3 regions of the Rhizobium sp. BK289 genome follow, and region 3 is predicted to be linked to each of the others. Evidence: predicted binding sites of a transcription regulator. Region 3 holds the regulator's gene; each other region holds the start of a gene.
What was found. The regulator LexA, encoded in region 3, represses DNA repair genes until DNA is damaged. The targets are predictions, from matches to a motif close to TGTTCNNNNTGTGTTCNG.
Positions count from the first base shown of each region.

Region 1: a site for LexA is predicted at 1,351-1,368, ahead of FHT84_RS12555 (ATP-dependent helicase). Genes of this name have one in related genera too.
Region 2: a site for LexA is predicted at 951-968, ahead of FHT84_RS08040 (helicase-related protein). Genes of this name have one in related genera too.

Region 1 is NZ_JACHZO010000005.1:350,321-352,568, forward strand. Features, by position in the region: gene FHT84_RS12555 (ATP-dependent helicase) at 1-1,282, opposite strand, end outside; gene FHT84_RS12560 (SMP-30/gluconolactonase/LRE family protein) at 1,547-2,248, shown strand, end outside.
Region 2 is NZ_JACHZO010000003.1:391,787-394,034, reverse strand. Features, by position in the region: gene FHT84_RS08040 (helicase-related protein) at 1,210-2,248, shown strand, end outside.
Region 3 is NZ_JACHZO010000009.1:144,616-146,863, forward strand. Features, by position in the region: gene FHT84_RS18990 (VOC family protein) at 1-33, opposite strand, end outside; gene lexA (transcriptional repressor LexA) at 459-1,181, shown strand; gene FHT84_RS19000 (ComEC/Rec2 family competence protein) at 1,328-2,248, opposite strand, start outside.

The DNA.
Region 1 (2,248 bases), on a different contig from region 3:
CCACGCGATCGCGCGGGTTCTGGGCAAAGCGCAACGCCGCCAGCATGTCCTTCACATGGGCGCTGTCGAGAAACTTCAGCCCGCCGAATTTGACGAAGGGGATGTTGCGCCGGGCGAGTTCCACTTCCAGCGGGCCGCTATGGCTCGACGTGCGAAAGAGCACGGCCTGCTGCTTGAGCCGCGTGCCGCCCTCGCGATTTTCCAATATCTGGTCCGCGATGTAGCGCGCCTGATCGGACTCGTCACGCACCGTCACCAGCCGCGGCCGTTCCGTGCTCTGCCGCTCGGTACGCAGGTTCTTCGTGAAGCGCTCCGAAGCGAGATCGATCACGGCATTGGCGGCGGCCAGGATCGGCTGCGTCGAGCGGTAATTGCGGTCGAGCGTCACGATATCGGCCGAGGGCGTGAAGGCTTTCGGAAAGTCGAGAATGTTGCGCACGGTCGCGGCACGGAAGGAATAGATCGACTGCGCGTCATCACCGACGACGGTCAATCCCCGGCCATCCGGCTTCAGGGCGAGCAGGATGGAGGACTGTAGCCGGTTGGTGTCCTGATATTCGTCGACGAGCACATGGTCGAAACGGCTGCCGATATCCTCGGCGATCAGCGGCTCCTGCAGCATATGCGCCCAGTAGAGCAGCAGGTCGTCGTAATCGAGCACGTTCTGCGCCTGCTTCGCTTCGACATAAGAGGCGAAAAGATCGCGCAGCTGCTGCTCCCACATGGCGCACCATGGAAAGAAGTCGCGCAGTACGCCGTCGAGCGGCGCTTCCGCATTGACGGAGCGCGAATAGATCGCAAGGCATGTCGCCTTGGTCGGGAAACGGTTCTCCGTTTTGGAAAAGCCGAGATCATGGCGCGCAAGGTTCATGAGGTCGGCGCTGTCTTCCCGATCGTGGATCGTGAAGGCCGGATCGATGCCGATCTGCTCGGCATAATCCCGCAGCAGGCGCGCGCCGATGCCGTGGAACGTACCGCTCCAGGCCAGCGCATCGGCGGTGATGCCGGCATTGGCCCCCAGCACCTCGCGGCAGATGCGCTCGACGCGGCGGCCCATTTCGGCGGCGGCGCGGCGCGAGAACGTCATCAGCAGGATACGGCGCGGGTCGGCGCCCTTGACGATCAGATGCGCCACCCGATGGGCAAGCGTATTCGTCTTGCCGGAGCCGGCGCCCGCGATGACGAGCAGCGGTCCGGCGATGTGGCCCGTATCCGCTGTCGTGCCGTGTTCCACCGCCAGCCGCTGCTCCGGGTTCAATTTTTCCAGGTAGGCGGCAGTCATCAATTCTCCTGGATGGCGAGGAAGCCGGGCGCGACCTGCGACGAATCGCAGATGTGAAAATATCTCAGCGTTCTATGGATGTTCCGAATCGGCCGAACCTGTCAAGTTGGAGGAAATTCCCTCGTCGGTGCGAAGTTTGCGCAAGAATTTCATTCGGATTTGGTGGAGGCGGCTCGAAAAGAACTTTGTTTGTTCTTATGTATGATCATGGCGCGGCACTTTTGAGTATGGGTTTCGCAGTGCGTTGAGTGAAGGTTTCCGAATATGAACGAAACGATCGCCACTGGGCTGCGCCTGCCTGGCGGACTGGTGGCTCTGCCGGACGGGCGCATCGCGCTTGTTGAGACGGACCCAAGTCGCCGTTATCTAAAGCTTTTCGATACGAGCGGCGCCTGTGAGGAACTGTGTCGGATCGGCGGCAGCCCGACCGGAATCGCGATCGACGGTGACGGCTGCTTCTGGGTGGCCGGCGGCCCGGAGAATTCGCTCATCAAGCTCTCGCCGCAAGGGCGGATCCGCCAGGTGATAGAGGGGAGTGCCGACGGCCCGTTTCTTCATCCGAACGCGCTCGCCTTCGGGCCCGACGGCCTGCTCTACATGACCGATTCCGGCATTCGCCTCACCGACCTGCTGGAAAGAGGGCATATCCATCCGGATTTCTTCAAGGCCGCCTATAATGGCTGCGTCTATCAGATCGATCCTTCCGAAGGCCGGGTGATCCGCGTCCTGGCCGCCGGCCTGCTGCTTGCCAGCGGCATCGCCTTCGGACCTGATGGGCTGCTTTACTATAGCGAGACGCTGACTGGAAAAATCCATCGGCAGATCGTCGGCGGGCGGCAGGAGATGTTTGCGCAATCGATGAGGTCGCCCGCGGTAAACGTACTGCGCGGGCCATCGGGCCTTGCCTTCGATCGCAGCGGCACGCTCTATTGTGCCATGTCCGGCCTTGGCGAAATTTGTCTGATC
Region 2 (2,248 bases), on a different contig from region 3:
CCATGTCCATCGCTTGAATGGCGCCGGTAATTTCGTTCATTCCGGCACTATGCTCCAGCGCTTCCAGCTCGAATCGGTTTCCTAGTGAATGGGCGGAGTTCCTCAATTCTGCAGATAGAAACTTGCGTCGCAGAAAATTGTTCCGGCTAAGAAATAAAAAGGCGGGAATGGCGGCGAGAGCGTATTCAGCCAGATATTCACGCGATGGCGCGACGCAGGTGTGGAAGAGAGTGTCCGCGATTAGCTCGTATGGTTAAAATATCATTAAAATACAATATGTTGCGGTGAACAAAAAGAGAAAAGGAGCATGTCCGCGATTCGTCGGTGATTCGTTCTGCCTTTGGACTTTGGTTAATGTCCGGATGCCTTCTTACAGGTTGCCGACATACAGAAGGAGCGAAATCGGGTATGCGGAGGTAGGCGCCTTCCTGCCTCGTTCGGTTTGGGTTGGCCTTGCGAAGAGGTTTTGTGGCCTTACCGCCTCCCGAATTTCGATGCTGTTCTGGCGAAGTAGAAATATGTAGCCATGAAATCTGGACGCTGCAGTCACGGCGTTTTGCCGATAACCGCATCTTATACGTGTATTTGCGAAATCGTTATATTTGCACTCGTTAAAAGGTTGATCGCAATTCCTGATTCGGCCGGAATTGTGGGTTCAACCATTCAGAGTCCTGTATGCATCGGCTGTCGAGGCGCTAGATATAGTACGGAACAAAAGTAGAATCGTGCGGAATCAGCGATTCGTCTCCGATTCGTTCTGGCTTTGACCTCAGATCTCGAAGAGAAGGGCGCTGTTCCGAAAATCCGATGATTTACAGATAATTAACCATAAAATATAGCGATCTTCGCCGGCTTCGGATTCTCGGCTTGACTCCTTTTCTCGTGGAAAAGGCACTGAAATGAGATTCAGCATTTGGTGTGACTCTTTTCATCGAAATCCATATATTGTAGTGAACAAAAAAAGAACGCTAGTGAGTCAGCGATTCGTCTCCGATTCGTTCTCAAGGTGTTCCGCGATCGTCGGGACTCGCATGAGATGCAGGGTTAATGTGGCTTACGGTTGAGACCGTCAATAATGAAATCGGTTGTTGCGGTGGCTGTTTTTTTATTCAGGTCTTGCCTTTGTCGCATATGGTCGTCATCTCTTCGTTTCCTCCTTGGGGAACTTGCTGATCGAAAGACGGTGGTTTCTCGCCCATGCACGGACCAATGACACAGACTTCGCAGCCCATGATCCTGAGCGGACGCGGCGTGACCGCGGTGCTCGGACCGACCAATACCGGCAAGACCCATTATGCCATCGAACGCATGGTGGCGCACGGCAGCGGCGTGATCGGCCTGCCGCTGCGGCTGCTGGCGCGCGAGGTCTATACCCGCGTCGTCGAAAAGGTCGGGGCTCAGCATGTCGCGCTTGTCACGGGCGAGGAAAAAATATCTCCGCCCAATGCCCGCTTTTCCGTCTGCACCGTCGAAGCCATGCCGCGCGAGACGCGTGCCTCCTTCGTCGCCATCGACGAGGTCCAGCTTGCTGGCGATCTAGAGCGCGGCCATATCTTCACGGACCGCATCCTGCACCTGCGTGGCCGCGACGAGACGCTGCTATTGGGTGCCGGCACGATGCGGCCCATCCTCGAACAGCTTCTGCCTGGGATCACCGTCCTTGAGCGGCCGCGGCTGTCGCATCTTTTCTATGCCGGGCAGAAGAAGATCACGCGCTTGCCGCAGCGCACCGCGATCGTGGCTTTTTCCGCCGATGAGGTCTATGCGATCGCGGAGCTCATCCGCCGCCAGCGTGGCGGCGCCGCCGTCGTGCTTGGGGCGCTCAGCCCGCGTACCCGCAATGCGCAAGTAGCCCTGTACCAGGCCGGCGATGTCGAATATCTGGTCGCGACCGATGCGATCGGCATGGGCCTCAATCTCGATGTCGACCATGTCGCCTTTGCCCAGGACCGCAAGTTCGACGGCTATCAGTTCCGTAACCTCAATCCGGCCGAGCTCGGCCAGATCGCCGGCCGCGCCGGCCGTCATCTCAAGGACGGCACCTTCGGCGTAACGGGGCAGGTGGACCCGTTCGACGACGAGCTGGTCCGCCGGATCGAGGGACACGAATTCGACATGGTCAAGGTGCTGCAATGGCGCAGCAAGGATCTGGATTTCGCTTCGATCGCAGCTCTGCGCGCCAGTTTGGAAGACGCGCCGCGCGTGCAGGGGTTGACGCGGGCGCTGCCTGCGGTAGACCAGCAGGCGT
Region 3 (2,248 bases):
GAGATGATCCAGCGGATGCGGCGACAAAGTCATGGTCCTCCCTTGTTTGCCTGCAAAAGCAGATTTGCGCTCATACAATGCTCAATTCAAGCCGAAAGCCAAGCCCGTGAAAGCGCAGGAGAACGTGGGCCGGACGCAACTGCGGCAACCCGAGCGCACTGATTCTCAACTGCGGTCGAGTTATGTGCCAGTCGCCGTCTTCATTCGCACACGAGCAGAGCAGGATTGAGGTGAATCGTCCATAAGGCGAACAAAGCGGCATTTCTCATATTTATCGATGAATTAGCGCGGATATAATTCGCAAGGAATTTCAAGCGATCCAGTCGATGGCGGCAAATATTTGATAGGCTCCGCGAAGCTTTACCGAAATTTAAGCACTTGCAGAACACATATGGAACATATAGTGTCCGTTCTGGATTTGTTTCACGACGATTTTCTTGATTTGGGGTTCCAAGACGATGTTGACGCGCAAGCAGCAGGAACTGCTTCTCTTCATTCACGAGCGAATGAAGGAATCCGGTGTCCCGCCATCTTTCGACGAAATGAAGGACGCACTGGATCTGGCATCCAAATCCGGCATTCACCGTCTGATCACCGCGCTCGAGGAGCGCGGCTTCATTCGCCGCCTGCCCAATCGGGCGCGGGCACTCGAAGTCATCAAGCTGCCGGAGGCCTATAATTCAAGCCTGCAGCCACGACGCGGCTTTTCACCGAGCATTATCGAGGGCAGCCTCGGCAAACCCCAGCCAGTCGCGCCTCCAGCCCCGGCAAAGGTTGCCAACGACGAGCACAATAGTTCCGCATCGGTACCGGTCATGGGGCGCATCGCCGCCGGCGTTCCGATTTCCGCCATTCAGAACAACACGCACGACATTACCGTTCCCGCCGATATGCTCGGCTCCGGCGAGCATTATGCGCTGGAGGTCAGGGGCGATTCGATGATCGACGCCGGAATTTTCGATGGCGATACGGTCATCATCCGCAATTCGACGACAGCCAATCCCGGTGATATCGTCGTTGCGCTCGTCGACGACGAAGAGGCAACGCTGAAGCGATTCCGCCGCAAGGGCGCTTCCATCGCATTGGAAGCCGCCAATCCGGCCTATGAAACCCGTATCTTCGGGCCGGATCGCGTCAAGGTCCAGGGCAAGCTTGTAGGGCTTATTCGGCGCTATCATTGACAGACGAGTTATCACCAACAGTTGGACTATCATTGACGGGTGATATCTGCGCAGGTGGCGTACCGAATTTGCCGGTGCGCCAATCATAGGTTCGGTGCCTGGTCCATGGTCGCTGAGGGTTTTCGAAAGCGACAGAGACAATAGGCTTATCGGCCGTGAGCGTCATTTCGATGGACCCGGTTTTGCGCAATGTCGCACCGGTTATGAGCATTGCGGCCGGAACGGCAATAATCAAGTCGTAGCCGGATCGGCGTGACGACGATGTTTGCGGTATCGCAAGCCGGCGGCAGATAGGCGGCATTTTCGATGGTGACCAACATGGCGCCGTTGTCGAGCATCGCCACGCACCATGCGCCCTTCTGACAGGCGAAACTTCCCTGCATTGTCCGATCCAGAGCCTCCTCCATCGCCTTGCGGACTGCATTTTGCTCTTCCCTGCTTAACCGGCGGCGGCGATCGGTCGTCTTATTGATCTGCGGAAGCCGGTCATCAGCGGGGAGCATGGTGGGTGGCTGATGTTCGGTTGCGACCAGCGCCTTCTGCCATTGTTCGAAAATGAAGACCTGCGGCCTTTCGCGATTTGTGGCGAGTATATCGTCCTGTCGCAACGCAACCAGGACACCATCTTCGGAAATCATCAGATCCGGCTTCGGCACACCTGAGCCGAATGCCGCCACGCCGATGGATGAAAGCAGCAACAGCAAGCCTAAATGGCGAAGCCGGGTCCGCAGCACGGTCATGATCAGAAAGCCGGCAATGAAGGTCGGCATCAGCCAGCCGGGTTGGCGGCCGAAGGTGATGTCGCCTCCCCAACCGGCCACAGTTTTGGCGATCAGGATGACTAGTTCCAGTCCCTCGCCGGTGACGTTCCAAAACGGCCCGTCCAGGCCGATAGGCATCAGCAGCATTGCGGCCATGCCGAACGGCATGACAATGAAGGAGACGACCGGCATGGCCGCAAGGTTGGCGGCGAGACCGTATGTCGCCAGCCGGTGAAAATGCTCGATCGAAAAGATGGCCGTCGATGCACCGCCGATGAACGAGGTCGACAACACGCCACCGAAGAA